One region of the Paenibacillus sp. FSL M8-0212 genome, then DNA from elsewhere that is predicted to be linked to it. Evidence: riboswitches for the same ligand, from Rfam matches in the RefSeq annotation. Region 1 holds a riboswitch; each other region holds the start of a gene.

Region 1 (7,442 bases):
TTTCGTATTCTGGCGAGCATCACGTTCAGGTGAACGGGTTCCTCCATTACATCATTAGCTCCGTAATCCAGCCATTCCACGATGAATTGAGGAGAGGCGTTAGACGTGATAACCAGTAGAGGTACAACCTGACCTTTATCTATCCATCGTTTCAACTCTAATTTCTGATCCTGGTCATGATGTGCTTCCCCCTCACTTCGGTCTACCAGAATGATCAGGTTGATGTGTGATAACGAATTCTTGGCGAATTGGTCTAGTTCAGGTCCTTCCTTTCGTTGCACCTCATACCCTTCGCTACATAAAACATCCTGAATAAGGCTGACCTGCTCTCCTGCTCCAATCAGCAAAATGGCTGTTTTCACTCTTTTTCACCCGGCCTGTCTCTATCCCCACTGCTCGCAGCAATGGTTGTTACAGATAGCATGCCGTAAAATGAAAAAGTCCATTCCCTCAAGGGAACAGACTTTGTTTCTTTCTTGCTTTAACCAAAGTAGCGATGGACGAGCGTACGTGCTTCAGCTGTGTCGTTTGTTCCGTGTACGAGGACACGTCCATCTTGGAAAATAACCATTCTATGGACTCCTGTTGTAAAAGAAACCAGAAACGGATTCGATTCCACTTTTCCTTCTTGAAGTCCATCCAGACGATCCGCCGTATGTTGAAGATCCAGATTCATACGCCGTGCAGGCCGGATCTGAACGGTATCCCTGCCACATAACACATCGGTTTTCTCCAGATTGGATGCAGAAAGATATGGATACGTTGCAGAAGTGCCGCAGGAAGGACAGTCTTGCTTTTTCGCACCATCCACATTGATGGATATGTATTCGTTCCTCCATACGTCAAATGACAATAACTTACGTCTCAATGCATTTGCATTACCGCTAAGCAATTTCATCGCCTCTGCTGTCTGATTCGCCGTTACCATCTGTACCGCTTGGGGTATGATGCCAGATGTATCACAAGTATCTCCACCTAGAGGGACTTCACCCAACAAACAATTTAAACATGGCGTATCTCCGGGCATAAACGTATAGGTGATGCCGTAACTACCTACGCATCCACCATAAATCCAGGGAATACGGTGCTTCTGTGCCATATCATTAATGAGTAGTCGGGTATCAAAGTTATCCGTTGCATCCATAATCAAGTCTGCATGCTGAACGAGTTCTTCCAACTCATCTACTCTGACATCCAACACTTTCCCTTCCACATGAACCGTGGAATTAATGGCAGATAACCGTTTTTCCGCCGCCATCGCCTTCGGCATCCGTTCAATCGCGTCCTGTTCTACATATAATTGCTGTCGCTGCAAGTTACTCCACTCCACATAATCACGATCCACAATCGTCAAGTGTCCGACTCCTGAACGAACTAACGTTTCTGCGATTCCTGTTCCCAGTGCGCCAGCACCAACGATTAAAACTCTGCTGCCCTTTAATCTGGCTTGACCTTCCTTGCCCAGCGGCGCATACCGTTCCTGTCTGGAATACCGATCGGCCTGCTCCGAGGATGTTGATTGTTGATTTATCATGTATGAACCATTCCTTCCACCGGACTACTGGCTGCTGCATAACGCTTTACGGGAATCATGCCTGCCTCATAAGCCAGCCTACCTGCCTCTACCCCCAATCTCATCGCCTTAGCCATGCTCACTGGATCCCCTGATCCGGATACGGCTGTATTTAACAATACGCCATCTGCACCAAGTTCCATCGCATAAGCAGCATCTTTTGGGGAGCGCAATCCTGCATCCACAATTACAGGTACAACAGCCTGCTCAATGATGATCTCAAGGTTATAGGGATTGATGATGCCTCTGCCAGCTCCGATGGGAGAAGCGCCAGGCATTACAGCATGTACGCCAAGCAATTGCAGCCTTTTGGCCAGAATGACATCATCTGAAATATAAGGCAATACCGTGAAGCCCTTTTCAAGCAAAATTTCGCAAGCCTTGTACGTTTCAATCGGATCTGGGAGTAGCGTAATTCCATCTCCGATGACTTCGACTTTTATCATATCACAAAGTCCTGAAGCCCGCGCAAGCTCAGCAATCCGCACCGCCTCTTCCGCAGTGGAAGCCCCCGCCGTATTCGGAAGAAGAGTGTATTTGTCCAGATCCAACATATCCAGGAAATGCTTCTGGTTACGCTCCTCCAGATTCAGACGACGAACAGCAAAGGTTAAAACTTCCGTTTCAGAGGCTTCTACAGCCTGACTTTGTACTTCCAGATCCGAAAACTTGCCTGTTCCGAGCAACAATCTGGACTCAAACGTATATTTACCAATATTCAACATCATCAACCGCCTCCTACAAAATGTACAATCTCAATTCGATCGCCTTCTCTTAATGCCGTTGACTCATGATACTCACGCGTTAAGATATGCCTATTCAGTTCTACAACGACAGTCTTGACTTGCAGGTCAAATGATTGAAGCAGTTTATCCACACGATTCAATCTGTCCTCAATCTCCATCCTTTGACCATTAACGATGATGTTCACTGCACCACTCCCTTTCTGTTCAATCGCTCAGGGCTCAGCGCCTCAATTCCGAGCTCTTCTGAGCTTTTGCCCGCGAGCAATTCAGCGATTAGTCTGCCTGTTATCGCACTGAGCAAAATACCGTTGCGGTAATGTCCAAAGGCGGCGAACAGCCCGGGTATACTCTTACAAGCACCTATATAAGGCAATCCATCTGGAGTTGCCGGTCTTACGCCTGCCCACGCTCGTATAAATTGTGCTTCTTTCATCCCAGGCACCCAGTGGGTAGCCGCTGTTAATAGCTTCTGAACACCCTGTACAGAAACGTTCAGATCCGTTCTGCCTGGCAGACTGCTTGCCCCGAGCCAAACCTCTCCATTGGCTTTGGGAACAATGTAGATATCCTCTGCATACACCGTTCTGTCAGGTCTGTACCCTGCATGTTCAGCTGAGAACTGAACGGCGGCTATTTCACCTTTTACCGACCACACAGGCAAGCTCAGATTCACATGTCTCATCAACTCTTCACTCTGTAATCCAGCCGCTATAATGACATGTTTGCATCTCATCTCACCGATCGATGTGGTGATCCCCTGCACGCCGTGTTCGTTTGCTCGCACGCGTATATCCTGTATGCCCTCCATAACCCGTGCTCCCAATGCTTGAGCCGATTCGGCGTATGCCTTCGTTAGATGGACTGGAAGAATCTCACTCTCGTAAGGCCTGTAGTAGGCTCCATACGTATCTCTGTTAAGCCAAGATGCCTCCTGTTGCACAACGGAACGATCCCACCATACCTCATCAGCAGAAACAGACAACGCAGACTTCCGATTGTCCTTATAGCTACTTAATTCAATGTATGATCGAAAAGGGGTTAGGAATCCATGGCGTTGCAGGCCAGTCTCTACCTCACTGAGTGTAGCCATTAACACTTGATGCTCAATAAGCAACTGTCTACTCTGTCTGGCAAGCTTAGCCATCAAAGGATGAGCAAACTCCTCACTATCTGCAGCCAGCATTCCAGCCGCTGCACAAGAAGTGCCTCCTGCAATCACCGAACGCTCCAGCAAAAGTACATCCTGTCCACGGGAAGCAAGCTCATATGCAATGGCGCAACCAATAACGCCTCCGCCTACAATAATCGTTTCTGCATGAATCTTATCCGGTCTATCAGTAATGATCTTTTTCATCCTCTCATCTCCTTGATTCAGCGACTCAGACTTTCTGTAGCAACAACGATAGCCTGCCTTAATGATGCAGCGGCCCGATCCGGTGAATCGTTCGCCCATACATTCGAGATCACAGCAACTCCCTGTGCGCCTGCAGAGCGAATCGCGTGAATGTTTCCCGGTTCGATGCCACCGATCGCCATGACAGGAATGGAGACACTCCTGCACACTTCAGCAAGAGCATGTAATCCTCTTGGGTCAAGATCAGGCTTACTGTTGGTTGAGTAGACATGCCCGAAGAAAAGGTAATCGGCTCCCCGTTCTTCAGCGATTTTTGCCTCATCGATGGAATGAACAGATACCCCTAGACGAAGTCGCTGCACATTGCTCATGACAGCAGGGTTACAGTTGCGTATCGCATCTTGCCCCCAATGTACACCGCCACAGATGTCATTTTGTAAAGGCAGTTCTGAACCATTGATAACGATGCGACAAGATGGAACGCCAACGCTGCGCAGACTTTCAGCCCAATCGATCTTGTCTTGCCATGTGAGTTGTTTTTCTCGTATATGAATATAGTCCACTGATGGCCAAACGTCCTTTGCAGCTTTTACAAAAGATGCTTGATCCCCTGCACCCGTAGATACAACATGCAATTCAAATGATCTGTGTACATGTTCATGAGAAATTACCGTACCATCCCTCTCCTTCCATGCGTGAATGCTATGAAAACACAAAAAAGCCACTCCCGTAGGGGAGTGGCTGCGTATTAAATATAGGACCAGATGACTAATTGATGCATACAGTTCATTTCGTGCAATTCAGCTATGGACCTTATAGCCCTAACGTTATACACGTCACTGCATGTTTCAATTCGTTAAGCAGACGGTTGAAATCCTTTTGAGTTGCCGTTTGCTCACGTCATTCACTGAAACGCGCTCGCCACTTCCCTACGCTGGTATGATCCAGATCAGGTGCAAAGGGTCCGGAATCGTATTCTTCCATCTCAGCCGCATCGTGCGGCCCCCCTAGTGTTCATATGAAGTTGTAGCCTATGTTACCATAGACGGATTTTTTTGTCACCGTCATTTCTGTTAAACATTGTCTTAAATCGTCTAGTTTTTCTCAGACCATTCTTCGACATTCCATGTTTTGGTAACCCAACCCTCGTAGAAATCAGGTTCATGAGATACCAGTAACACCGTTCCCTTGAATTCTTTCAAAGCACGCTGCAACTCCGCTTTAGCTGTGACATCCAGATGGTTCGTCGGCTCATCAAATAGAATCCAGTTGCTTTCACGCATCAAGAGTTTGCATAAACGAACCTTGGCTTGTTCTCCACCACTCAGCATATTAAGCGGACGAGTAATGTGCTCATTTTTCAACCCACAGCGAGCGAGATGACCTCGGACCTCATTTTGGGTCAAATGTGAAAACTCATTCCAGACATCCTCAATCGGCGTGATATTCCCAGCACGAACCTCCTGCTCAAAATATGCCGTTTCGAGATAATCTCCTAAGAAAGTCTTTCCACTGAGTGGAGATATTTTTCCCAGGATGGTTTTCAACAGCGTCGATTTACCCACACCATTACAACCTACGATGGCAATTTTCTCACCACGTTCGATTGTCATTGTCATCTTAGGCAGCAAAGGATACGTATATCCAATTTCAAAATCAATGCCCTCAAAGACCGTTTTGCTGCTCGCACGGGCATCCTTAAATTTAAACGTTGGTTTGGCCGCTTCATCTGGGCGATCAATACGTTCAATTCTGTCCAACTGCTTCTCCCGACTCTTCGCTCGACCTGAAGTTGAAGCACGTGCCTTGTTACGCTGAATGAAATCTTCCTGCTTCTTGATGTACTCTTGCTGCTTCTCGTATGCATCAATATGCTGGGCTTTATTCATATCAGCCATCTCGAGGAACTTGTTATAGTTCGCTGCATATCTCGTTAATTTGGCAAATTCCAAATGATAAATGACATTTACGACTTCATTCATGAATTCCGTGTCATGGGAGATTAAGAGGAACGCGTGCGGGTAGTCCTTCAGGTAACGTGACAGCCATTCAATATGCTCTACATCCAGATAGTTGGTCGGCTCATCCAGTAACAGAGCTGTAGGTTTCTCGAGCAGAAGCTTGGCAAGCAGCACCTTGGTACGTTGTCCACCACTTAGAGCTGCGACATCCCGATCAAGACCAATTGCGGACAAACCAAGACCATTAGCCATCTCTTCCACTTTTACGTCAATCAGATAAAAGTCGCCCTGTTCCAGTTGTTCCTGAATATCGCCCATCTCTTCCAGCAACTGCTCCAGCTTATCTGGATCTGCATCTGCCATCTGGTCCGTAATATTCATCATTTCTTTTTCCAGTTCAAGCAACGGAAGGAATGCATCTTTAAGCACGTCACGAATGGTTTTACCTGGGGTAAGCTTCGTGTGCTGATCCAGATATCCATAACGGACCTTGGGTGTCCATTCCACTTTTCCACTATCTTTAAGCAATTTACCGGTAAGGATGTTCATTAATGTGGATTTACCTACACCATTGGCACCAACAAGCCCTACGCGCTCTCCGGCAAGTAAACGAAACGATACATTTTTAAATAACGTGCGATCTCCAAAATTGTGACTTACGTTCTCTACTGACAATAAACTCATAAGATGAGGTTGCTCCTATCTATTAGACATTACTTTTGTGATTGTTCCGAAACCCTATTCTAGCACAGGTCCCGTCTTTTCTGAAAGTAATGTAAACATATCAGGAACCTCTTCCATAATTTTGTCATACAGGGTACCCTAACGGTTAGAGCATTTATATTCGAAATAGCCTTGTGCAGCTGCTTGTCTCGCGCCTGTGAACACCTCTTCAGCACGGTAACCATTACCACATGTGGAGGGGTAGTAGTACTTGATACCCGTTAAAGGATCTACCCCACCTACTATCGCCGTTTTCTTCACAAGTCTGCCTCCACCAATTGCGTAATTGTTGATCTTCTGGTCACCCACACCTATACCTTGGATAAAAGCCATAATCCCTGTATCATTTATGGAGTTGTACCAATCTTCCTGGGCAATCAGGGGCATCGTAAATGTATAGGAAATACCGTTCTTTCTGGCAAACTCATTATGGCGGTTAATCACATCAGCCAGATTATCCTGCACAGTAGTCACAATCCGACTTCGTCTAACTTGTTCAAATACGTGGGTATCCTGAAGTAAAGGAATCTGTGTGGTTGAAGCCAGTTCTTTTTGAAATCCTTCAATCCATTTCCCTGCGCTTGCGTCATAGGCATATACGTAGTCGTCCAGTGTAAAGTTAATACTGTTACCATTAGAATCTGAATATGTATAAGGTTTCTTGGGGCTCCATACTTGCCGGAAAGAATCTTCAAGGTTACCCGTCATCTCTGTTTCCGTGGAAAACATATAATAGCCATCATAATCCAGAATAACTACGGCAGGAATGTAATTAAACATGTTTCGAATAGCTGCGGGATCATCCTGAATGCCCATATTCAAAGCCATCGTCTGCGTAAATGTCAACAAGGCAAGCTCCTTATCGGCTTTAACAAACTTGGTTGAATCGTAACCTGCTTCATCATTTTGTTTCTCATTCTGATGCATCACTGCACCTGCATCCATGACTGCAGTTTGAAGTGCAGATCTGTATCGATGACCAAGATATTGAGCCTCTTCGGCATCTTGGGTATGCAGTGAGATGATCCAGAAGAGCGGAAAAAAGATCAGCACGAATACAATGGATAGCTCAGTAATCTTCATTG
Region 2 (7,442 bases), 3.9 Mb from region 1:
TGTCCTTCTTTCTCCAAAATCAATTGCTCATGGTTAATAAAACCACCCATAATCGCGTCCGCCTGTCCAGAAGCCAGCGAAGGAATCAGATCGAACCCAACGTCGACCAGATTCATGTTGTCGGGATTGCCACCATCGTGGCTGATCATCGTACGCACCATCGCTTCATACAGGGGAATTGAGGAATAACCAACAGTTTTTCCTTCAAGGTCTTTGGGTGAGCTCACGTTGCCATTTGCTTCGGTCAACAGATGCACAAGCGGGTGGCGAACAACAGCAGCAATGGAACGTACAAGAATGTTCTCACCACGAGCGAGCAAAATTTGGGGCTGGTAGCTTAGAGCCAGATCAATTTTTCCAGCAGCAACAAGTTTGAGTGAATCATTGGTATCCGCAGGCATCTGAATTTCGACATCGAGACCTTGATCTGCAAAGTATCCTTTTTCTTGAGCGACGTAGATGAAGGAGTGTACTGCATTCGGGTACCAGTCGAGCATAATGGACAGTTTATCTTTGGTGTCAGATGCTGTTTCGGTTGCAGCGTCTGTTGTTGGCGTGTTTTTGCTGGTATTCGTGGTGCTGCATCCGCTAACGATCAGCAAAAGGCTAATGAGCATGATGGGAAGCAGGGAGTATATACCTTTGTTATTCATAAATGAAGGTCCTCATTTCATCGTTTTGATTTGTAGAAAATGGACAGCAGCATGTTAACGACAACGTGACAGTGAACTGATTGAAGATGCTGCTGAAATTGTGCATAAGATATGTTTTGTTTTGAAGATTGTAACTCCTGTATTTACATCTAATTTCTGTCTAAGTATTATCCAACCTTTCTTTTGCCTCCATGACGATGACGCCGTATGCTAAACCGTTTCTCCAGCCAGGTAATCAGTACAAACAAAACGATCCCAAGCAGGGATAACAGCAAAATGGCGGCAAACATCGCATCCGTGTTCATGTTGCTGGACATACGACGGCTGAAGTACCCTAGACCTTTGCTACCACCGAGCCATTCGCCAATCGTTGCCCCAACCACGCAGTACACCACAGACATCTTTAGCCCCGGGAAAAAAGAGGGAAGTGCCAGTGGAACCTGGAGTTTGCAAAAAATATCCCATTTGTTGGCGCCCATGGTGAGCAGTAGTTCACGCTGCTCCGGATCGCCTTGGCGGAGTCCATCGTAGGTACTGACCACAATAGGGAAGAATGCGATTAAGAACACCACCGCGACTTTGCTCCACAACGTGTAACCAAACCACAAGATAAATACGGGAGACAAGGCAATCAGCGGGATGGTCTGACTGATCACGATGAAGGGATACAAGGCCTTTTCAATTGATCGGTTCATATGCATGCCTGTTGCTAGCGTAATTCCGGTCACTATGGACAAGCCAAAACCAACAACAACCTCCATAAAGGTAGCAGGTAGATGGATAGTCAACAGCAGACGGCGATGCTCAACCAGTGAGCTTACGATGGCCGTGGGTGCAGGAATGATAAATGAGGGCACCCATCCCATACGCACAATCGTTTCCCAGATCGCCAGTAAAAAGAACATGAGCATAATAAACAAACCATATTGGGAAAACGACCTCGAGAGCCACTTCGAACACCACGTCCAAACGCTAACCTCAGCTCTATCATTTTGCATGTAATTGTTCCTCCAGTTGTTTCCTCATCTGCACGAGAGCGGGTTCGTAGATCATGTCCGAATGCCTTGGGCGTGGTAAAGGAACCGTTATCTCCCGTAACTGCTGACCTTGCCCTCCTGGAGTTAACAGAATGATACGGTCACTTAACAGCAGGGCTTCCTCGATGTCATGTGTAATGAACAGCACGGTTTGTCCAAAGTCCTTCCACAGCTCCAACAACCAGCGATGCATTTCTCGTTTGGTTAAAGCGTCGAGTGCACCGAAGGGTTCATCCAGCAACATGAGCTGCCCGCCTGTAAGCAAGGTACGCAGCAATGCCACCCGCTGCCGCATGCCGCCGGATAACTCATCCGGATAGGCCTGCTCATAACCGGACAAGCCAAACCTTGCCAATCCAGCGATGATATCGGCTCGTAGTTTGTCCTTGTCCTGTCGGCCTGGTGCCAGCTCGGCAGGCAGCAGGCAGTTCTCCATGACGGTACGCCAGGATAACAGCAGGTCTTTCTGCGGCATATAGGCGACTCGTCCGAGCCGTTGTCCTTGCGGTACATCAGCAATATCGATGGTGCCAACGGTTGGCTCGTGCAAGCCTGCGAGCAGCTTGAAGAGTGTGCTTTTACCTGATCCGCTGGAGCCGATGAGCGAGACAAATTCTCCTTGTTGAACCTGAAGCGACACATTGGAGAGCACGGGTGAATCTTTTTTTTCGGGAAAAGCGAAGCTAACGTTCTCAATGGTTACATGGTTGCTCATCTGATCCTCACCCCCTTGATGTCAGACTGCTGGAATAACAACGGCATCCTGTACTCTGCAAAAGGAACAAAAAAGACCCACCCATTTCCGGAGAAATGAGTGGGTCTGTAAGTTAAATCCGCAATTTATCTTCACATACATGAAAAAATTCCGCTTACTAAAAGGCCGCTCCACTTCCCTCCGCTGGTATGATCCAGATCAGGTTCAAAGGGTCCGAATAGTCATATTCGTCTCAGCCGCAAGGCTCCCCTAGTGCAAAAGTTCAAGATATGCAGTTGTCTGTTCAGCATATATCACTCGAACATGAACTGTAAAGAGGCAGCATGATAACTGAACAATTTACCTTGGCTCATGAACCCGATATAATAGGGATGGCCCGTATAGGCCGGATCACAAAATGCAGGTGGGATTGTTCTCCCTCCTAGGCAGAATGGGGACCCGAGTTGAAAACGTTCAAAAAAGTATATATTGAGATCACGAGTATCTGCAATCTGGCTTGCAGCTTCTGTCCGCAGACGCAGCGTGCCAAAGGATTCATTGACCCTGAAGTCTTCAACAATATACTGGAACAAGTTAAACCACACACCAATCATATTTATCTACATGTCAAAGGCGAACCCTTGTTGCATCCCAAAATAGATCTGCTGCTTGATTCCGCACATGAGAAGGGACTCAAGGTGAACATTACAACGAATGGTACACTCTTGCCCAAGACTCAGCATAAATTGCTTGGCAAACCGGCGCTGCGGCAGATGAATTTCTCCCTGCACAGCTTCGATGGGCATGAAGGTTCAACAGACCGTGACGGATACCTGCGTCATATTTTGTCCTTTGTACACGAGGCCGTTAAGCACAATGTCATCATCTCATTCCGACTGTGGAATCTGACGCAGGATAACTTCACAAATGCTCAGATGAATCGAAATCGGGAGACTCTTGAAGTATTGGAACGTGAGTTCAATCTGGACTTCCGCATTGAGGAAAAAGTAGTTCCAGGCAGTGGGGTCAAAATTGCCCCGAATGTATATCTGAATCAGGACCATGAGTTCCAGTGGCCAAGTCTGGATGCACCTGAAGATGACGGCAAAGGCTTCTGCCATGCATTGCGTGGGCAGGCAGCTGTGCTTGTAGATGGAACGGTGGTTCCATGCTGTCTCGATGGCGAGGGTGTAATTAACTTGGGTAATGTGCACGAGAAGTCATTCTCGGAGATTATTGAGGGTGAGCGAGCGAACAATCTGGTATATGGTTTCTCCAAGCGGGAAGCTGTGGAAGAGTTGTGTCGAAAGTGCGGTTATCGTCAGAGATTCGGAGCCTGATATCTTATATCAGCAAGACAGAAGCCGTTCAAGATCACACATTTGGAGACAAATGTAGTGGTCTTTCTTTGTTATCGGGGATTCAAGTTAGGGGTACATACGTTACAAATGAGCATACCAGAGGTTGATATCAGCATATTGCTTGAGAGACCTGGCATGCAAAAAATGCCGATATGACAGGGATTGTGCGGTTTCATGATATATCTGATCTAATGATTATTCTAGTTACCTTCCTTATTTGGTAGGATTAGGTTGTGGGTCGGACAGAGGTGCACCTCTGACGAACTTCCAGGACAAGCTTAGGCTTGTACACTACCAAATAACGAGAGAATAAGGGAGGAATAAAATTATGAAAAAAATATTGACGTTGTTGTTGTCCGCTGGTTTGGTTGCTTCCATATTTGGTGCAGTTCCGGTTGCTGCTGCACCTACAGTTGTTAATTCAACGATTGTTGTTCCAAAGGGCACGACCTATGACGGTCAAGGCAAAACATTTGTAGCCAATCCTTCCACACTGGGTGACGGTTCTCAAGCAGAGGGCCAGAAGCCAGTCTTCCGGCTGGAGGCAGGGGCCACGCTCAAAAATGTAAATATCGGATCACCTGCTGCCGATGGTGTTCACTGTTATGGTAACTGTAATATATCGAATGTAGTCTGGGAGGACGTAGGCGAGGATGCTCTGACATTGAAGTCGGCTGGAACGGTTAATATTACCGGTGGGGCAGCGTACAAGGCTTATGATAAAGTGTTCCAGATGAATGCAGCTGGAACGATTAACATCAAAAATTTCCGTGCAGATGATATTGGCAAACTGGTTCGCCAAAATGGTGGAACTTCCTTCGCAGTTAATATGACGCTGGATAACTCAAACATTTCCAATGTGAAAGATTCGATTATGCGTACAGACAGCAGTACATCACAAGGCAAAATTACGAATACCCGTTATTCCAAAGTACCAACGTTGTTCAAGGGGTTTGCTTCAGGTAAGACCAGTCAATCCGGCAATACGCAATATTAAACAGGAGATTGAATCGCTGGAGTTGGTAAAAGTTTAAGCTCCACTTGTGATTTGAAGTTAAAATATAACGCCAAAAAGAGCGTCCCAAGGTCATTGCCACACTGACTTTGAGGGACGCTTTTTGTAATGCAGATGTCATAGTATAGTTCTTATAGTTCTCCTGAGCAATGTTTTATAGCGGAGGCTCATATTATTTTTCTCCCAGAACTTCAACGATGATTTTGCCTTTCTCGGGGGTAACAGAACCGGTATCAATAGAGCCCAATTTGTTCATGATTTCGTAAGAGGTTTCTTCAAGCACGCGAGAGTACTTGAATGATACGAGTGTTTGACCTGCTACGGAAGGACGAGTCCCTGCTTCAGCAACGGCTTTGGTTTTAATAAAGAACAGGTCACCGATGGTTCCAGCACTTTTGCTGATGTTGGCCTGCCATTGTAGTAGGGCACTTCCATTTTTGAGGATATAATAACTGATCAGATCGTTATCCTCAACAACGAAGAAACGATCTTTTTTGCCTTGTTCAAAAATGTATTCAATGGATGAATCCACTGGACCCAAAGGGTTGCGAATGTCCAGACGTGCTTGTCCCAGTTCAGAAAAGCGGGGCAGATGCAGTGCGGCTTCACGCGCCACAGTCAGATCGGAACTGTTATATTCTTTTACAATCGTAGCATCGGTAGTGTAAATGTAGGCTTCCTTGGCCTTCTGGTTCCACTGCACCTTGGCACCAAAAGCTTCACCGACGGCACGGAGCGGAAGCATCGCTTTACCATTCACCAGAATCGGCGCTGAAGACAATGTCGCATTTTGACCATTTTTCTTCATTGTTTTGCTGTTAGGTGTAAGGACATACTTATCGCTGCCTGTATTAATGCTGATCTCTTTTGTTTTGTTATTGTAACCAAACGTATAGTTGCCGAGGAATTGAAGCTCCGTCAATGCCACGTACGTAATACCCTGCCGTATGACAACATCATATTGAGCTTGAACATTGTTAATATAAGCTGTCGGTTTAGGTTTGGTTGCTGCGGCTTCCGCCACAGTGGATGAGAGTAAGGCAGGTGCCGTGCCTGCGGTGAGTATCGAAGCGGCAAGGACCATTTTCCATGTTTTAAGCTGCCAAACAGAGTTGTAATCTTTCATCACTATCAATCTCCCTTCTAATGTTTAAGACGGACTACATAACCTAAATGTTTCATATTATGGAAAGTGAACCATCCGATGTCCTGTTCCCTGTTACCCCAAATAAAGCTTTTTCTAGGGATTGCCACAAATACCCATCTGATGTACATTAGAAGCAATGAAATAAGTGAACCGGGAGCTCAATGAAGTTGGGCTGAGAGAGTGGCCTTGTGCCGCTGACCGTACATCTGATCTGGGTAATGCCAGCGTAGAGAACAAGGATTTGCGATATGTAAGGGTGAATTGTGAGGAATGAACGTGGATGAACAACTGACCTTCTTTGAGCTGTGGTGATGTATCTGCCAGGGCGGAGAGGGAATGGTTGATATTCCGTATTTTCGACATCCATCCATTACATCATTGTGAGGATTGTACACTGTACGTAAGGCCTTCCCGGAACCGGGGAGGCTTTTTCGTTTATTTTTAGAGGTTGTTCAAAAAGTCTGCTTTTGATTACGAAGGATGCCTGACGGCATCATCAGCATCGAAGATGGAATTCAGCCGAAATGTCCGTTGCTCGCGTAGTTTTCCCTACGCTCCGCTACTCCATTTCTAGCTTCATCCCATCTTCTTGGTACTGAAAACCAGTCTTTTTGAACACACACTTTTACAACCCTCACAGGGAACAGAGGAAGGACGTAGAGAACATGGCAACAACAGCAGGCAACAAGCGATTGAAACTAACGGATATTCTGGTAACCATCGTGATCGCAGTAGTGTTTGGGGTGATTTACAAGATATGGGGACCTACATATGACTTGATGAAACCATTTGGCGTTCATGCGGAGCAGATGATCTACGGCATGTGGTTTATGGCGGGCACGTTTGCTTTTGTTATCATTCGTAAACCAGGCGTGGCTATTCTTGCCGAAGTTGCGGCTTCAACGGTAAGTGCCTTTCTGGGCAGTGAATGGGGCATGTCCACACTTGTATACGGTCTGTTGCAAGGATTGGGAGCCGAGATATTCTTCGCAGCATTTTTGTATCGAAAAACCAATCTGTTTGTCACTTGTCTTGCAGCCATAGGAGCCGCAGCGGCTTCGCTTGTGCTGGATTATCAGTACGGGTATATTGATTCACTCTCGGCCTGGAATTATACGTTATTTATCGGATTCCGCTTCATCGGAAGCATCCTGATTGCAGGAGTGTTCGCTTATTATCTCGCAAAAGCATTGGAACTGACCGGTGTAACACGCTCCCTCAGACCGGTATCCAAACAGGATTATGAGGCGCTGGATTAGATGAGCGGAGAGGGGAATTCGCAAGCGGTAAGTGTGACAAATCTAAGATGCAAGTTCCCGGGAGAGAAAGCCTTGGTATTTCAAGGCTTGTCTCTTTCTGTGCGTCAAGGAGAGAAAGTGCTGTTGCTTGGCCCTAGCGGCTCCGGTAAATCAACGTTATTGCAAATTCTGAGCGGTTTAATTCCACGTTCGGTTGAGATTCCGATGAAATGTGATGATATTCAGGTTCCCGCCAAAGCAGGAGTGGTCTTCCAAGATCCGGATACCCAGTTCTGT
Region 3 (7,442 bases), 3.7 Mb from region 1:
CCAGCGCCTGATACAGCGGCACCGTGCCAATCGGCACAGGTGAATTGCGGATGATCCATTCCCGGGTGGTATGAATGTTTTTGCCTGTGGACAGATCCATCACGGTATCCGATCCCCAGCGTACCGCCCAGGTCATCTTCTCGACCTCTTCCTCGATGGAAGAAGATACGGCAGAGTTACCTATGTTGGCATTGATCTTCACGTGAAAATGACGACCGATCAACATCGGCTCACTCTCCGGGTGATTGATGTTGGATGGCAGAATGGCCCGTCCACTCGCCAGCTCCTGCCTCACAAATTCCGGTTCCACGCCTTCACGAATGGCGGCAAACTCCATCTCTGCCGTAATGACTCCCTGCCTCGCGTAGTGCATCTGGGTCACACAGCGTCCTGTCTGTGCCCGTAGCGGTTTTCCACGCAATCCAGGGTACTCTTCGGCGCCGGCTCTCTTTCCCCCGGGCTTCAGTCCGTTATCCTCCGGTTTAACTGTACGGCCTTGGTAAGCTTCGACATCGCCACGCTCTGTGATCCAACGGGTGCGCAGGGCTGGCAGACCTGCACGGATATCCGCATGAAATGCGGGATCGGTCATCGGGCCACTCGTATCGTAGACACGCAGCGGTTCGTTATGCTCCACCCCTTGGGGAGTATTTGTGTCATGAAGGGCTATCTCACGTTCCGGTACAGCAATGTCCGGCCGTGAGCCCTGAATGTAGACTTTGCGGCTGCCCGGAAAGGGCTGAACCCGTCCGGCCGCCCCTGTTTCCTTTTCCACCTGCTGATCGTTATGTTCCTGTTCCATCGCTTGTTGTCCCGTTCGATTTCCTGTACTCATGTTCGCTTGTCTCCTCCTCAGTGTTCGTCGCTTGTTTGGTTGGTATCATCGTTAGCTCGCTTACGTACCTGTCCCAAATCATGCACAATGCAGAGAAGAAAGAGCGATCCTACGCCAGACCAGGGGAGACACTTTTCATGTACAGTTCACAACAGACGGAGGCTGCCACAGATCATGAATCTATGGCGACTTCTCTCTCATCATCCAAGCCCACTTTTGCAGGTTATTGAAAAAGGAGCCCATAAAATCCGCGCTATATCGCCCGTTCACTGTATATAAAAAAGCCGGTCCCCGAAGGAACCGACTTTTATGTCCATCACCAATAATGCACCTTCAATCAGCTCCTTAACGGAGCCCTACCAGGGTCACATCATGTGGTGGTTGTGGTCATATCGCCGATTACTTCCCTACGCTGGTATGATCCAGATCAGGTGCAAAGGGTCCGGAATCTCATGCGATTCCGTCTCAGTCCGGACAATTCGGACTCCCCCAGTAACGTTAGTAAGTTGCGACTTACATAAGCCGCCGTTCATATTCAATGAAGCTGGCCCCGTTGGGCCGTCCATTACAGAGTAGCGCAACCGGAACATAAAAACAACCTTTATATTCCAGACCATTAACTCAATTGGAGAAAAAAACTTACATAAACATCAGGATAACATGAGCCCCATCTGCGTAGCAGCATCCTTCAACACAGGTGCGTATTCATGCAATGTCTCCTGCGAGAGTCGACTGACAGGCCCTGAGACCGAGAGGGCAGCTGCAATATTACCTCTGCGATCCATAATAGGTACAGATACCGCGGCAGCTCCCGGCTCACGTTCCTCATAACTCGTCGCATATCCGTTATCCCGGATATCTCCCATTTGCGCCAAGTACACCGCCGGATCAATAAACACCGGCCATTCCGGCCCGTTCATCAGTTCTTCACGATCCTCGTCCGTGGCAAACGCCATCAGGACTTTGCTGGAAGCGCCCACAGACAGCGGGAGTCTAACACCAACGGGAGCGACTCGGCGAATCGCCTGATCACTTTGCACAGCCTGAATCCGTATCCGTTCACTCCCATCACGCAGGTACAGACTCACGGTCTCCCCCAATCGATCTCTCAGTCGCTCCATTGCAGGCAGCAGCAGAATAGCGGGATCATCGCTTCGGGACATATGAGCTGACAGCTCCCAGATTCGGATGCCAAGTCGGTACTTCTCTGTTGCTGCATCACGGATCACGAACCCTCGATCCTCCAGCGTAGCCATCAAACGGTGCACTGTACTTTTGTGCAGGCCGATCTGGCTGGCAATTTCGGTGAGTCCCAGATCACTGCGTGTGGTAAAACATAATAATATATCCAGCGCCCGTTCCACAGCCCGGACGGTTAACTTGCGATCTTCCATGGCATAATGCCCTCCTCATGTTTCATCACATGAAACTTGGTTACATAAATTATATGAGAAACGGTCTCATCTGTAAACCAAAAAGAGCCAAAATCAAAATAGGCCAACCTGTAAATTTTTCCTTTTTATAAGACTTAATCCCCTGTAATTTACACACTAAGGTAATGTTACCCATATATCTTAAGAACTATATAACAATTGCGTAACAAATGCCCTCAATCAATTGACTTTGACTATATTGGAACATACGATAAAGATATATTACATTAAGATATCGCTCTGAAGCAGGCTCTGAAATCGACGCAATTCTCTTTTCATGTCGTTGTTATCTTCAACTGAACTTCAAAGGAGGGGCATTCATGTATCCAACATCCCAGAGCGAAGCCCCGCTGCAAACAAAAGTGTCCGATCTGCCCTCTTCCCTATCACCGAGGCTGATTCGGTTCAAACATATTATCGTAGCGTTGCTGCTCTCCGTTGTATTTTTTCTACTGTTTTGTTTTATCGCACTGCATGGTTATATCGCATGGGTATTATCCAATCCAACGGTAGCGCCGGTCTTCTCCAATCCGATGCAAGCCAAGAACATGAAGTATGAAGACATCACGTTCCCGGCAGCAGATGGCAGCCGGACGATGCAGGGATGGTATATACCTGCTGACAATGCTGCAAGCAAAACGATTATTTTCAGTCACGGCTATGGTGCCAATCGTGAAGAAACATGGGTACCCATGTATGACCTGGCACACTATGCCCATCAACTTGGGTTCAACGTGGTCATGTTCGATTATGGCTTCGCCTCACAGGTGAACAAAGCCGTAGCCACAGGTGGCAAAGCTGAGTCACAGCAACTGCTCGGTGCGATCCAGTTCGCCAAGCAACGTGGTGCGCAGGAACTGGTTGTCTGGGGCTTCTCGATGGGTGCCGGTACAGCGCTTCAGACTGGGCTGATTACACAGGAAGTGGATGCAATGATTCTGGACAGTACGTTCCTGCTTGAGCCGGATACGCTGTACCACAACATTCATAACCAGATCGATCTCCCGCGTCAGCCTACACTCGAGATCATGAATCTGTTGTTCCCTGTTCTGAATGGTACCGGATTGCAACAGATCCCGTATCAGGAAGTGAAAAAGGAAGATTATCCGTTCCCGATTTTCTTCATCCATGGTACAGAGGACGAGAAGGCGCCTTATCCAATTGCGGAGCAGCTCGCCGCCAACCAGACCAATCCGTACTCCGATGTATGGATTGTCCAGGATGCGCATCATGAGTTGATCTTCCGGGAGCATCCGAAAGAATACCTGCGCCGTGTCTCAACTTTCCTGAGTCATGTAACGAAGACAAGCAGTGACGATGTGCAAAACACGAATAGTGGAGAATAACCAAATTTCAATCATTGAATTTTTTCCAGAGCCCTCAGGGGCTCTTTTTTTTGCACTCATAGGACAACAAGCTCGTGGAATATACTCTTGGGACGCATGAACAGATGGTCTGTATGTAATGAATTTCATCTGAAGGAGGTTCAACATAGATGAACTGGTATGGATATGGTCACCTACTGCCTCTGCGGACATTGGAGGAAATCCGTTTCTGGAAAGAGCAGGAGAAAGAACATACACTCGTCATTCGTGCCCTGGTTCCTGATCTGGAGCCCCCATACGTCAAGCTACTGGAGGAATGGGAGGCTACCTTTGCAAACAGTGAGCGAGTAGCCAATCAGCTTTTAAAACAACTATTGCCCGCAACCCATCCACCTGCTCCCTACATGGTTCGTTGTATCGATCAACTTGTGTTGGCAGCTCGGCAGCAATCGAGAGAGTTCATCAGACAGCTGTATGTTCTTCTGGAACAAAGTGCTGCTGTGCAAGCTGTTCCGCTTGCCAAAGTACTCATTCTGCATTTTATCCGCGAATCGGAATATTTTCTGGGCGTATTGGATACGCTTGGCCAACCTGGCATCTTGCGGGAAACGGATTCGGAGCCGTCACTTTTTCTGGAAAATGCGTTGCATACGTCAGAGTCAGGTAGCATCCATCGCCAAGCTTCAGAAGCTCCAACTTCTCCAGAGGGAAATGTAAATGCACCTGCCGCTTCAGCTCAGATCCAATCCGCAACCATTCAACCGCCTTCTACCGGAACAACACAAGCCACCCCAAGCTCTACAGCACCTCCCGTAAAAGAGAAGCCGGTTCCCATTGGAGGACACACACTGCCTCCCCTTCCCTATGCGTACAATGCGCTGGAGCCACATATTGATGAGCTGACGATGCGTATCCATCATGACAAACACCATCAATCTTATGTGGACGGACTAAATGTAGCAGAGAAAAAGCTGGCGGAATCGCGAAAAAAGAATAACTTTGAACTCATCAAACATTGGGAACGTGAACTCGCCTTCAACGGGGCAGGCCACTACCTGCATACGATTTTCTGGACGATTATGAATCCTGCTGGCGGTGGCAAACCCTCCGGCATGCTTGCAGAGCAGATCAAGCGAGATTTCGGGAGTTATGAAGCGTTTAAGAATCAATTCACAGAAGCCGCGAACAAGGTGGAAGGCAGTGGCTGGGCGATGCTTGTCTGGAGCCCGAGAGCACATCGTTTGGAGATTTTGCAGGCGGAAAAACACCAGAACCTGTCCCAGTCCGATATCGTACCGCTCCTGCCACTGGATGTGTGGGAACATGCCTACTATCTGAAACATCAAAACGAACGCAAAAAGTATATCGAGGATTGGTGGAATGTTGTCTACTGGCCCGCTGTTGCCGAGCGTTACGAAACGGCACGCAAGTTGTTGTGGCCGCCTTATTAAGCTTGGGGTTAGATGGATTAGAGAAAAAAGAGATATCTCCAGCCGAATGACTGAAAGATATCTCTTTTGGGTGTATACAAAAAAGCAAGCCTCCTGTAAAAAGAGACTTGCTTGTATTTTGAGAGACTTCCTATTTCTAAATGTTCACTTAAGAAGCACAGCCCTCGCACGCCACATAGTTGTCGCCAACCTGTTTGCTAATGGAGATCAGATCGCCCAGCTTGATATCAGACTCATCTGTAAACTCCAGATCGGCTATACGTGCAACGATCAGTGCAGCAGCCTCTTCCTTGCTTGTTGCCATTTGGCTGAACTCGGATTTTTCGCCTGTTGATACAACCTCATATAAATACGTATATCTCAATGTGTCCATCCTAACACTCTCCTTCCGAAATCACATCATATCATCTCTATTAACCAATTCCAAGCCCTAGTAAAAAGTGTTAATCGTAGCGCAGCTTCATCTGCTCAGCTGTCAGGCGTACTTCTTCAGAGCCGATGCTAAGCACCCTGCTGGTCTCCGCCTGTGGATAGCGATCGCGCAGTGTTCGAACCAAAGCCGCAGTATATGCCGCAGCTGAAGGTACACCTGCCAATTCTTTCAGACTTGCCATCGTGCCGGGCTGAACATCGGGATATCCTTCACTCGCCCCACCTGCTGCATGCTGATAAAATTGACGCACGTCCGCTGCCAGTTGATCTCCCTGACCTTCCACGATGATAAAAGCAGTAATAATGTACGCCTTTGCCTGCCTGCGCTGGGCAATACCACAGAATTTCAGCCCACCTACACTGACATCATAATCTCCCGGGCAAAAAGCACCCTGAACCTCACCAGTTTGCGCCTGATTCGACCACGGCGTTAGCGACTCGGCAATAATCGAAGCCATCTCCCGGAAATCATCATGAATATTAATGGCATGTCCGGGATTAGGCAGAATCAGTGACACATTAACTACCCCTGGATTCAAGGGTACTGCCGCTCCACCGGAAGGCCGAACACAGACCGCTGTCCCTTGGCTTCTTATCCGTTCCATCGCTTCTACAGCCTGTGGCAACCTGCGGTCACGCAGACCCGCTACAAAGGCATCTGGGTGCCTCCATATATGTGCAACAGGCAGATGTCCTGCCCCAACCCGCCTGCACATAACTTCTTCCCAAGCAAAAGCTTCGAGTACACTGCTACCATGTCGCTTGAGTGGTGTCTCCCAGATTTGCAGACGCAATGTAGCATGTTTATCCGCTTGTATTCCCTGTTCCGGCTGAACCGGGTGTTCTGAATGGGAAGGTGCACTCATCGTTCCATTACCTCCGGCTTAACGAATTCATATGTATTCAGTATTTATAGGTATGACAACGCCATATATAAATAAGCCGGTTCCCCTGGGAACACGGCTTATTTATATCACATCCTATGGCTTAGAACTGCTGCTTCCAAACCAAAGGAACTTACACATCCAGCTTGTCCAGTAAGTGGACATACCTGATCTTAATCTTTTACCAAAGACAAGAACTCCGCACGTTGTGCCGGATTCTCACGGAAAGAACCACGTACAGCAGACGTTACCGTCTTGCTTCCCGGTTTCTTCACGCCGCGGGAACACATGCACAAGTGCTCGCCTTCCACAACGACCATAACTCCATGAGGTTCAACGGCCTCTGTCAGAATGTCAGCGATCTGTGAAGTAATACGTTCCTGAACTTGCAGGCGACGTGTTACTGCTTCGACCAGACGAGCCATTTTGCTCAGACCAACGATCTTGCCACTTGGTACATACCCAATGTGTACCTTGCCGAAGAACGGCGCCATGTGGTGCTCACATTGACTGTAGTAGACAATATCCTTGACGATAACCAGTTCTTCATGATTCTCGTCAAACGTGACACCGAGCACATCGCGCGGGTCTACTTCATATCCGCCAAAAATTTCTTCATACATTCGGGTCACACGTGCAGGCGTTTCAAGCAGCCCTTCACGTGTACTATCTTCTCCGATCAATTTCAGGATCTGCTCTACATGATATTCGATCTTTTCCCGATTGTCGGATACTTTTGAATTCAAATAATCTTTAACGCCAGCCACTGCCAAACGCCTCCTTTCGAACCACATACTTTAAGAGGTTGTTCAAAAAGTCCGCTTTTAGGTACTGAAAACCCAACTTTTTGAACACGCACTTTAAGCAGTTATTCCCTGCTATTATTTTCGGCGGCCCGAACTTTTACGCGCAGGATGCTGTTGCGGCTGAGGCATTTTCGCTCCTGGCTGCTGATTCTTCATCATCTGCTGGGCACGCTGCATTTGCTTGCCATTCAGGTTGTAGCCCATTTGCTTCGCCATTTTCTGAAGCATGTCCGGATTGCTTTGCATTTTCTCAAGTTGTTTACGCAAGTAGAACAC

What was found. A riboswitch is a leader RNA that binds a small molecule or an ion and turns the genes downstream of it on or off. The one in region 1 is predicted to bind thiamine pyrophosphate.
Region 2: linked by a shared signal. The riboswitch ahead of MKX68_RS06580 (ABC transporter ATP-binding protein) and the one ahead of MKX68_RS23840 (thiamine phosphate synthase) in region 1 are both predicted to bind thiamine pyrophosphate.
Region 3: linked by a shared signal. The riboswitch ahead of thiC (phosphomethylpyrimidine synthase ThiC) and the one ahead of MKX68_RS23840 (thiamine phosphate synthase) in region 1 are both predicted to bind thiamine pyrophosphate.

Annotation. Positions count from the first base shown of each region.
Region 1 covers NZ_JBBORP010000001.1:5,406,923-5,414,364, reverse strand. Annotated here, with positions in the region: gene MKX68_RS23865 (response regulator transcription factor) at 1-362, opposite strand, end outside; gene MKX68_RS23860 (ThiF family adenylyltransferase) at 482-1,534, opposite strand; gene MKX68_RS23855 (thiazole synthase) at 1,531-2,298, opposite strand; gene thiS (sulfur carrier protein ThiS) at 2,301-2,504, opposite strand; gene thiO (glycine oxidase ThiO) at 2,501-3,673, opposite strand; gene MKX68_RS23840 (thiamine phosphate synthase) at 3,691-4,398, opposite strand; TPP riboswitch at 4,583-4,692, opposite strand; gene MKX68_RS23835 (ABC-F family ATP-binding cassette domain-containing protein) at 4,768-6,318, opposite strand; gene MKX68_RS23830 (hypothetical protein) at 6,457-7,440, opposite strand; gene MKX68_RS23825 (hypothetical protein) at 7,427-7,442, opposite strand, start outside.
Region 2 covers NZ_JBBORP010000001.1:1,462,172-1,469,613, reverse strand. Annotated here, with positions in the region: gene MKX68_RS06590 (ABC transporter substrate-binding protein) at 1-653, opposite strand, end outside; gene MKX68_RS06585 (ABC transporter permease) at 821-1,651, opposite strand; gene MKX68_RS06580 (ABC transporter ATP-binding protein) at 1,641-2,405, opposite strand; TPP riboswitch at 2,564-2,666, opposite strand; gene MKX68_RS06575 (radical SAM/SPASM domain-containing protein) at 2,849-3,724, shown strand; gene MKX68_RS06570 (pectate lyase) at 4,074-4,742, shown strand; gene MKX68_RS06565 (copper amine oxidase N-terminal domain-containing protein) at 4,933-5,886, opposite strand; gene MKX68_RS06560 (ECF transporter S component) at 6,573-7,166, shown strand; gene MKX68_RS06555 (ABC transporter ATP-binding protein) at 7,167-7,442, shown strand, end outside.
Region 3 covers NZ_JBBORP010000001.1:1,749,428-1,756,869, forward strand. Annotated here, with positions in the region: gene thiC (phosphomethylpyrimidine synthase ThiC) at 1-802, opposite strand, end outside; TPP riboswitch at 1,223-1,336, opposite strand; gene MKX68_RS07690 (IclR family transcriptional regulator) at 1,486-2,229, opposite strand; gene MKX68_RS07695 (alpha/beta hydrolase) at 2,589-3,614, shown strand; gene MKX68_RS07700 (Fe-Mn family superoxide dismutase) at 3,764-5,044, shown strand; gene MKX68_RS07705 (hypothetical protein) at 5,193-5,417, opposite strand; gene MKX68_RS07710 (lipoate--protein ligase family protein) at 5,488-6,342, opposite strand; gene folE (GTP cyclohydrolase I FolE) at 6,534-7,127, opposite strand; gene MKX68_RS07720 (YneF family protein) at 7,242-7,442, opposite strand, start outside.